Regions from separate parts of the Methylocystis sp. H4A genome, predicted to be linked through region 2. Evidence: predicted binding sites of a transcription regulator. Region 2 holds the regulator's gene; the other holds the start of a gene.

Region 1 (5,141 bases), on a different contig from region 2:
CGCATGCTCCGTTAAGCGGAAGGGAAAAATGTGCACCTGCACTTCGCGCTGGCCGGCGCGCATCGCCGCTTCGACGAAGGCGTAGATTTCCTCGATGCCGCGGTCGGTCATGGCGAAGCAGCCGACCGACTTGCACGCGCCATGCACCATGACGAGACCGCCGGTCCGCCCGTTCTGGCGATCGAAGGCGTTCGGATAGCCGACGTTGAACGCGCGGTGATAATTCGAATGCGGATGCAGCTGCTTCGCCGAGACGCTGTAGAAGCCTTCCGGCGACTGGTAGTCGGCTTCCTTGAGCTTGGGTCCGAGCTTGCCGGACCATTTGCAGATTGGATAGGTCCTGTAGAGCGAGAAGCGGCTGTTGCTCTTTCGAAGCCAGAGCTCGAGCTGCCCTTCCTGCTTGAAGATGCGCACGAAGACCTGGTCCCCCATGCCGTAGCGGATCGGGGCCTCCTGCTGAAAGGCGTCCTCGGGCGCAGCCCGCAAGGTCGGCTCGACGGCGCGCGCCACCTGGGTCGGCGGCGCCGACGCCGGGGCCGATTCTTGCGCCGTCGGCGTCGCCTCAACCGCGGCTCTCGCCGACGGCTCCTGCGGCCGGGCCGGCGGCAGCGGCGCATTGGCGGGCGCCGGCGCCATTGCCGGCTCGGCGGGCGGGGTCGCTCCGGCGGTTTGCGGCTGCTCGGCAGGGGCTGACACCGTCTCGGTGAATTTGTCCGCAAGCTCGGCGAGATTGGCCGGTCGCGACGGGGGCAGCGGCGTGGGCTTTTCCACAATCTCCGGCCGCGCGGGCGGCGGCGCGGGCGGGAACGACACCGACCCTTCGACGTCGTCTTGCGGGAGAGTCGCCACCTCGACGCTCGGCTCTTGCGGCGTCGCTATTGTGGGCTCGGGCGGCGGAGCAGGGGGGAACGCGCCGGGCTTCACCCGCAGGGCCATGCTGCGCAGGCCGGTCGGCAGCGCGCCGCTCCAGGCGCTGCGCGCGGCCTCGCTCCGGACGGGAGACGCGCTCTCGCCCCAGGGCAGATAGCGGAGGGCCGCGACTCCGCCGACGAGCGCGGCGAGGGCGAGCGCCGCCAGCGCCAAATGGGTCTGTCGCGGCGTCATGCGCCTATGCAAGCCTCTCCTGGAAGATTCTGAAACTCGAGCCTGGGCTGAGCAAGACCATTCGAAAAAGGCGGTTTAGTGGCCTTGGAAGGCGACCAGCGTGCGCACCGGGACGCCGAGCGCCTGGAGCCTTTTCACGCCGGCGAGGTCGGGCAGGTCGATGACGAAACAGGCGGCGACGACGTCGGCGCCGGCCTGGCGCAGGAGTTTCACCGCGCCCTCGGCGGTGCCGCCGGTGGCGATCAGATCGTCGACGAGAATCACCCGCTCGCCGGGGAGGACCGCGTCCTCATGCATCTCCATTTCGTCGACGCCATATTCGAGCTCATAGGCGATCGAGACGACGCGATGCGGCAGCTTGCCCTTCTTGCGAATCGGGATGAAGCCGGCGGAAAGCTGATGCGCCACCGCGCCTCCCAGGATGAAGCCGCGCGCCTCCATCCCAGCGACCTTGTCGATCTTGCCGCCGCACCAGGGCTGCACGAGTTCGTCGACCGCCTTGCGGAACGCCTTGGCGTCGCCGAGCAGGGTGGTGATGTCGCGAAAGAGGATTCCCTTCTTGGGATAATCGGGAATGGTGCGAATGGCGGCGGCAAGCGGCATGAAACGGCCTTGCGATCAGCGGCGAAGGTGGCCGCGTGGATGGAATGGCGAAACCGCCACGCTCAAAGAGATACACGGATGGCGGGGGAGGGCGCAAATGAGGGGGCGTGGCTGGGGACGGCCTTCGCGCACGGGTGCGCCCGATCACTCCTTGTTGTCGCCCCTGAATTTCCGGCCAAGATCTCCAAAAAGAACTTGGCAAAAAAGAACAAATCGTGCACACTGCAGTTCAGGGTCGAGCGCGCTCTTTCGCCCAGCGCCCCTTGCCTCGCGAACGCCCTCGCAGCCGCATTGCCTGCGCCTAGCTAACCGTGTCAGAAGGAATTTTCAGCCGTGAGCCAAGCCAATCTCCGCCTCGTGGAAGGGACTTCCGTGGACAAGACCAAGGCGCTCGACGCCGCTCTGTCGCAGATCGAGCGCGCATTCGGCAAAGGTTCGATCATGCGGCTGGGCAAGAACCAGAAGGCCGTCGAGATCGAGACGATCTCGACGGGCTCGCTGGGGCTCGACATCGCGCTGGGCGTCGGCGGCCTGCCGCGCGGCCGCGTCGTTGAAATTTACGGGCCGGAATCCTCGGGCAAGACCACCCTCACCCTGCATGTCATCGCCGAGGCGCAGAAATTGGGCGGCGTCTGCGCCTTCGTCGACGCGGAACATGCGCTGGATCCGATCTACGCCCGCAAGCTCGGCGTCAATCTCGAAGATCTCTTGATTTCGCAGCCCGACACCGGCGAGCAAGCGCTCGAAATCACCGACACGCTGGTGCGCTCTGGCGCCGTCGACGTGCTCGTCGTCGATTCGGTGGCGGCGCTGACGCCCCGCGCCGAAATCGAGGGCGAGATGGGCGACGTGCAGCCGGGCCTGCAGGCGCGGCTGATGAGCCAGGCGTTGCGCAAGCTTACCGCCTCGATCGCCCGCTCCAACACGCTCGTCATCTTCATCAATCAGATCCGCATGAAGATCGGCGTGATGTACGGTTCGCCGGAGACGACGACCGGCGGCAATGCGCTGAAATTCTACGCCTCGGTGCGGCTCGACATCCGCCGCATCGGCGCGATCAAGGACCGCGACGAGACGACCGGCAACCAGACCCGCGTCAAAGTGGTCAAGAACAAGGTGGCGCCGCCGTTTAAACAGGTCGAATTCGACATCATGTATGGCGAGGGCGTCTCCAAATTCGGCGAATTGATCGATCTTGGCGTCAAGGCCGGCGTCGTCGAGAAGTCGGGCGCCTGGTTCTCCTACGACAGCCAGAGACTCGGCCAGGGCCGCGAGAACGCCAAGAGCTTTTTGAAGCAAAACCCCGAGGCCGCGCAGCGCATCGAACAGGCGATCCGCGAGAACGCCGGGCTGATCGCCGAGCGTATTCTTGACGCGCCGGATGAAAACGAGGCCTAGGCCGTGTGGACTCTAAGGATTCCATTTTAGGCGCAAATCAAATTCAAGGCGGCCTTTGGGGAGGCGGCCTTGGGTGTGATGGACCGACTGGTTTTACCGACGTGGCTTGGGAGCGGATGGCGCCGTGGATCGTGCGCACGGGCTCTCCCTGGCGTGATCTTCCGGAAGCGTTTGGGGGTTGGAACAGCGTGTTCCGGCGTTTCAGTCGAGCCTCAAGGGGGCTCAGGGCTCCGAATCCAGGTTAACGAGGGGTCATCTCACCTCGTCATGGCCGCGCTTGTCGCGGCCATCCACGCGATGACGCGAGGCAAATGTGAGGATATGAGCCGAACCTACCGTCTCCGCGCGATGCGCTTCGCGATTGACCGGCGTGGATGCCCGGCACAAGGCCGGGCATGACGGCTGAGAGTGAGCTGAAATTAACCAGAGTTCGAAGCCCTGCAAGGGGGCTGGCGGCGAGTTTTTTTCGAGCGGATGTCTGATGATCCGGACTTCGAATATCTGATCGTCGACTCCACCTTCGCCGATCACTTGCGTCACGCCATCGCCGCCAAGGGCGCGCTCGCCGTCATCCCCAACACCTCTGCGACTGCGAAGGCGAAGACGCCACGCGCGCGGACGATCGAGAATTTGCATGAATATGCGTCAAAATATGCGCCAGGTGAGAGCGCCAGCGCCCAAACAGATCGCGGCCGCCGTGATTGGGAATGCGCTCGAATGGTACGATTTCGTCGTCTACGGCTTTTTTGCTTCCGTTCTGGCGCAGGCGTTTTTTCCAAGCCGAGATGAGACGGCCTCTCTCTTGCTGGCGCTCGCGACCTTTGGCGCGGGCTTCTGCACGCGCCCGCTCGGCGGCCTCTTCTTCGGATTTTACGCGGATCGCAAAGGGCGAAAGGCGGCGCTGCAACTCATCATGTTCGTTATGACCGTCGCGATCGCCGTCATCGCCTTCGCCCCGACCTATGCGACGATCGGCCTCTTCGCGCCCATGCTCGTCGTGATCGGCCGACTGTTGCAAGGTTTTGCGACCGGCGGAGAATTCGCCAGTTCGACCGCGTTTCTGATCGAAGTCGCGCCCCTTGATCGGCGCGGAGTCTATGGCTCTCTGCAGATGGTCGGGCAGGGCCTGTCGATCCTGCTCGGGACGCTTGCCGGCATGGTCGTCGCAGGCGTCTTTTCGGTTGAAGCGCTGCACGACTGGGCCTGGCGACTGCCCTTTTTCGCTGGCCTGCTGATCGGCCCGGTAGGGCTCTATGTCAGACGTCATCTCGACGAAACGCCAGCCTTCAAGGCGTCGCCGCAGGAAGAAGGCGTCGCGCGCGCGTTTCTCGACCTCGTTCGGCGGCGGGGTGATCGACTTCTCGCCTGTTTCGCCGCCACGATCGGCGCGACGATTTCCTTTTACGTGATCCTCATCTACATGCCGACCTATGGAAAGACGGAGATGGGACTGAGCCTCGCTCAGTCCTTCGTCGCCCAGGCGCCCGGTCTTCTGTTGCTGATCGTGCTGACGCCGTTGATCGGCGCTCTCTCCGACGCGATCGGCAGGCGTCCCTTGCTCCTCGCGTCTTATGGGATGCTTCTCCTTTGCGTCTATCCGCTGTTCGTCTGGCTGCAGGCCGAGCGCACTCTGTTGGCGCTTACAGCGGCGCAGACGGCCTTCTGCGTCATTCTCTCGGGCCTCTTTGGCGCGCTCTCGACGGCGCTCGCGGAGCAGTTTCCCACGCATGTCCGCACCGTGGGACTCGCGATCGCCTATAATGTCGCGGTGATGATCTTCGGCGGCTTCGCGCCCTTCATCGTCGCCTGGCTGATCGACTACCTCGCCACGCCGATCGCGCCGGCCTTCTATCTGATGTTCGGGGCGGTCGTCGGATTGATGGGCGTCGCGGGTCTACGCGAGCGGCGCGATGAATGGCTCGAATGAAAGCGCTTGGCCGCGATGATTGTTGACTGAGTTGGAGCGATGGGAGGTTTTCATGAAGAGAATTGCTGCTTTGATTGCCTTGATCGTCATGGCGCAGCCGATCCTGCTC
Region 2 (5,141 bases):
CGCGCTCGTCGGCGCCGCGCTTTACCCCTTGGGCCTCGACGGCTTCATCTGGCGCTACCTCAAGCTGGGCATCGACCTCGTGACCTATCTCGCCGGGCTGATCGCGAACGCCCCCGGCGCGAGTCTGCCGGTTGCGGCCTTTGCGCCCTGGGCGATCCTTTTCCTTTCGCTTGCGGTCCTGTCGCTCGTGCTCTGGCGCACTTGGGCGTGGCGCGCGCTCGCCATTCCTCTCGCCTTGATCGGACTGATGGGCGCGAGAAGCGGCGCGCCCTTTGATCTGGCCGTGCCGGCGACCGGTGAATCGGCGGCGCTGCGCCTGCCGTCCGGACAGCTTGCCGTCATGGGGCAAAAGCCGAGCGCATTCGCCGCGGAACAATGGTTGCGGGCGGATGGAGACGCGCGCCAGTCCGCGGACGCCAGGAGCGGCGTCGCCTGCGACGGCGCGGGTTGCGTGGCGAAGGCCGTCAATGGCCGCTTTGTCGCGCTCGTCGCCGGGCGCGGCGGTTTCTTCGAAGACTGCGCGCGCGCCGCCGTCATCGTGACGCCGCTCTACGCGCCGTTAGGCTGTGCGGCGGAGATCGTGATCGATCGCCGCAGACTAGCCGAAACAGGGGCTGTGGCTTTGAGGTTCAAGGCGGATGGCGTCGAATGGACGACGGCGCGCGCGATCGACGAGGATCGGCCCTGGTCGCCGGCGCCCCGCAATCGCCGCACGTCCGGATTTACCGCGCCGCTGAGCGATGAAGAGCGCAGCGCGGAAGATGCGCGCGCGATGGAGCCGCTTGAGTAGCGGCGGTGCGCCGACGCCCGCGAAACTAATATTTCCGCAAGAGGCTGACGAGCCTGCCCTGAATGCGCACGCGATCGGGGCCGAAGATACGCGTCTCATAGGCGGGGTTGGCGGCCTCTAACGCGATCGAAGCGCCGCGTTTGCGCAGGCGTTTCAACGTCGCTTCCTCATCGTCGATCAGCGCCACGACGATGTCGCCGGTGTCGGCGCTGTCCTGCTTGCGGATCACGACCGTATCGCCGTCGAGGATTCCGGCTTCGATCATCGAATCGCCGCGCACTTCGAGCGCGAAGTGCTCGCCGCTCGTGAGAAGGTCGGGCGGCAGGCTGATGGTGTGGCTGCGGTTCTGGATGGCGGAGATCGGCGTGCCGGCGGCGATGCGTCCCATGACCGGAATGGCGACCTGACGTTCGCCTTCGTCCTCGAAACGTTCGCTGAGCGGCCGGACGCGCCCGAGATTCCCCTCGATGACGGACGGCGAGAACTTGCCGTTGCGCCCGCCGGCGGTACGCGGCGTGGACGATTCGGGTAGACGCAGAACTTCGAGCGCACGGGCGCGATTGGGCAGGCGGCGGATGAAGCCGCGTTCCTCGAGCGCGAGAATCAGCCGATGAATCCCCGACTTCGACCGCAGGTCGAGCGCGTCCTTCATCTCGTCGAAGGACGGCGGCACGCCCGACTCCTTCAGACGTTCATGGATGAAGCGCAATAGATCGTTTTGTTTTTTGGTCAGCATCGCCGCACCGCCCCGCAAGCCGAATCGTTGATTTTGGCTGAGCCGCAGCTTCTGGCTCGATAACCTAAACAAATCATGAACAGAACGATATCGGTTCTTACTGCGTTCCGCAAGCCAAATGTCGAAGGTATCCCCTTTGAACATGTGACGGGAATCGTGGTATGAATGAGGCATGCAGATCAAGAACGCCATTCGATACAGCGCGACTGTGGTGGCAGGGATTGTCGCAACAGGTGTGCTCGTCCCGATATCCCAAGCGAACATTCAAGAACTCGCCAAGGATAAGGGATGGGATCGCATCTTGGCTTCAAATTGGGGGCCGATGATGGATGCGGTTCTCCCAATTTTGGAATCAAAGTGGTTTTTTATGGCGGCTGGATTTTTCATTGGCTTCGCAGCTTATGCGTGGGCTGATTTTTTACTTCGAAGGGCGCCAGAAAGTTCTACAGCATTGCATGCCGAGCAAGCGCGTAATTCATACTCGAATGAGACAATTCGCATTGATAGTTTAATAGATGACACATATCCATTTATATCAGAAAAGATATTTGACAGATGCATAGTCAACGGGCCGGCTTTTTTGAAGGTTCATAGCAATAATAGGTTTGAATTTTGCAGTTTTTCAGACAATCCAAAATTGCACTTCCTTTCTCTGCCATAAGGGCAACCTGTTATGGGTGCTGTTTTGCTGTCTGGAATTAAATTTAAGAGATGCCATTTCACTAACATAACTTTTGTTGGCCCGGAAGAGGACACAAAAACAATATCGCCAGGATTTTCGCAAATGGATATCAACGAATGGCGGAAGAAAAATTCTGTGGGGCAAATCAAATGAGGCGCAGCAATCCAATGCTTACAATCGGAAATCGCTTCGATAATCTGCTAGCCGCTATGCTCGGCGTGCCGGCTTCGCAAAGCCACCCATCAGACACGGCAGCATCAGATGCGGAGCATGACGAAGGTTGTAGCGATATTCAAACTCCCACAGATACTTCTGAAGATGTTTCTTAGACACGCTGATGTAAGTTCCTTGAATGCCGCGCTTCAGGTTTGACCAGAAGGCTTCGATATTATTCGTATGCGCTTCGCCGCGCACATATTCTTTTTCGCCATGATTGACGCTTTCGTGAATAAAGCCTTCCTTATGCATATGCTGGAAAACGCGGGCGTCGTCAGTCATGACGCGAGAGCCTTCGATGACCCAAGTCGTGACCTGTGGCATGACGTGACGGCCATTGCGGCCGGCAACAAGCCTCGTAACAACGTCGCCGTGGCGCTCCATCATGCCGAGAACAACGGCTTTGTCGTCTTGTCCTTGGCGGTCTTTGCCGCCGATGAAAGCCTTGTCAATTTCGACGATGGGCGAGAAAGGGCGCGCGCCGCCTAGCGGCCGGTCGCCGTCGACCGTGCCCATATAGTTGCGGATTTCTTTGCACATGCGCCATGCGGTTTTGTAAGTCACGCCGATCTGGCGCTGAACCTCTTTCGCGGCGACGCCATTGCGCGAGGCCGTGAACAGGAACATGACGAAAAACCAGTCCGTTAAAGGCGTTCGCGTCTTCTCGAATGGCGTCCCTGCGGTCGGATAGACCTGATAGCCGCAATGCTCGCACTCGTAGCAGCGGCGGCCTTTGACGCGGTAAAAGTGGGCTTCGCGACCGCAGCTCTCGCAAGCGAAACGCTGGCCATATCTGACCCGCATGATGTGCTCTAGGCAAACATCATCGTCGGGGAACCGCTTCTGAAACTGCTTAAGGGTGGGAGGCTTTGTGCTCATGCGAACTTTATCGCACAAACCGCGTTACATGTCTAGAGGGGATACAGCCCCCAAATGTTCACGCTTTGGTTAAACCATCATCGTGACGAACTATGTTCGCCTCGCGTGTCCCGTGCTAGACGGGCCGACCCAAAACCAAGGAATTCGCGGCGCTCATGTCTCAGGTCGTCACCCGCTTCGCTCCGTCGCCCACCGGCTTTCTGCACATCGGCGGGGCGCGCACGGCGCTGTTCAACTGGCTTTACGCCAAGAAGCACGGCGGCCGGATGATGCTGCGTATCGAAGACACCGACCGCGAGCGCTCCACGCAAGCGGCGATCGAGGCCATCATCGACGGCCTGCAGTGGCTCGGCCTCGAATGGGATGGCGACATCGTCTACCAGTCCTCGCGCGCCGCGCGCCATGCCGAGGTCGCCGAAGAGCTGCTGGCGCGGGGACACGCCTATCGCTGCTACGCCACGGCGCAGGAGCTCGAGGAGATGCGCGAGAAGGCTAAGGCGGAAAAGCGCCCCTGGCGCTATGACGGCCGTTGGCGCGATCGCGACCCCTCGGAGGCGCCCGCCGGCGCGCCCTATGTCGTGCGCATCAAGGCGCCCCAGGACGGCGAGACGATCGTCGACGACGCCGTGCAGGGACGCGTCGTCTTCCAGAACAAGGATCTTGACGATTTTATTCTGCTGCGCTCGGACGGCGCGCCAACCTACATGCTCGCGGTCGTCGTCGACGATCACGACATGGGCGTCACGCAGATCATTCGCGGCGACGATCATCTCACCAATGCGGCGCGACAGACGCACATCTATCAAGCGATGGGTTGGACGGTCCCGGCCTTCGCGCATATTCCGCTGATTCACGGACCGGACGGCGCCAAGCTTTCGAAGCGCCATGGCGCGCTCGGCGTCGACGCCTACCGCGCGATGGGCTACCTGCCGGCCGCGCTGCGCAACTATCTCGTTCGATTGGGGTGGTCGCAGGGCGACAAGGAGTTCTTCACGACGCCGGAGATGGTCGAGTCGTTCGATCTCGCGCAGGTGCATCGCTCGCCGGCGCGTTTCGATTTCGCCAAGCTCGAAAATATGAACGGCCATTATCTGCGCGATAGCGATGATGACGCGCTGTTGGACTTGCTCGTCGCGACGCTTCCCTATCTCGAAGGCGGCGGCGCGATCGCGCGATCGCTCGACGACGGAACGCGCGCGCAGTTGCGCGCCGCCTTGCCGGGACTGAAGGCGCGCGCGAAGACCTTGAACGAACTTCTCGACGGCGCGGGCTTTCTCTTCGCGCAGCGTCCGCTGTCGCTCGACGCAAAGGCGGCGCAGCTGCTTTCGGCGGAAGCGCGCGCGCGGCTTGCGACGCTTGTCGAGAAACTTGCAGCCCTGCCGAACTGGAGTGCCGCAACAACGGAAGCGGTCGTGCGCGATCTCGCGACAGCGCTTGGCGTCAAACTCGGCGATCTCGCGCAGCCCTTGCGCGCGGCGCTCACCGGCCGCGCGACCTCGCCTGGCATATTCGACGTGCTGGAAATTTTGGGGCGCGAGGAAAGTCTTGCGAGAATTTCCGATCAGGCTGCCGTCGGGTAACCCATCGCCTCGCTGCGGCGTTGGCGTCGTAAAAAATCGCTGACGCGATTTTCGGCGCCGCGCCGTTTTCCGCGCCACTGCGGGACATGTCATCTCTACGCGCGAAACGCGTGGTGCGCTTGACAGCCTTTGCGGTTGATATAGCTTTTTGCACCGCACAACAAACCGAATGCAACGCATCGGCGTGCGCGTGAAAGCGACGACATCGCGAATGTGACGCAATTCATGCATAGCGTTCGCGCGCGTCGCGCCGCGAAC

Evidence for each region. The regulator LexA, encoded in region 2, represses DNA repair genes until DNA is damaged. The targets are predictions, from matches to a motif close to TGTTCNNNNTGTGTTCNG.
Region 1: a site for LexA is predicted at 1,912-1,929, ahead of recA (recombinase RecA). Genes of this name have one in related genera too.

Annotation. Positions count from the first base shown of each region.
Region 1 is NZ_JADNQY010000025.1:226,434-231,574, forward strand. Features, by position in the region: gene IYW40_RS12600 (murein L,D-transpeptidase family protein) at 1-1,104, opposite strand, end outside; gene IYW40_RS12605 (adenine phosphoribosyltransferase) at 1,180-1,707, opposite strand; gene recA (recombinase RecA) at 2,041-3,105, shown strand; partial or broken gene IYW40_RS12615 (transposase) at 3,184-3,323, shown strand; gene IYW40_RS12620 (hypothetical protein) at 3,358-3,645, opposite strand; gene IYW40_RS12625 (MFS transporter) at 3,740-5,032, shown strand; gene IYW40_RS12630 (hypothetical protein) at 5,085-5,141, shown strand, end outside.
Region 2 is NZ_JADNQY010000023.1:70,595-75,735, reverse strand. Features, by position in the region: gene IYW40_RS09490 (ComEC/Rec2 family competence protein) at 1-790, shown strand, start outside; gene lexA (transcriptional repressor LexA) at 816-1,526, opposite strand; gene IYW40_RS09480 (hypothetical protein) at 1,699-2,187, shown strand; gene IYW40_RS09475 (IS1595 family transposase) at 2,416-3,303, opposite strand; gene gltX (glutamate--tRNA ligase) at 3,459-4,883, shown strand.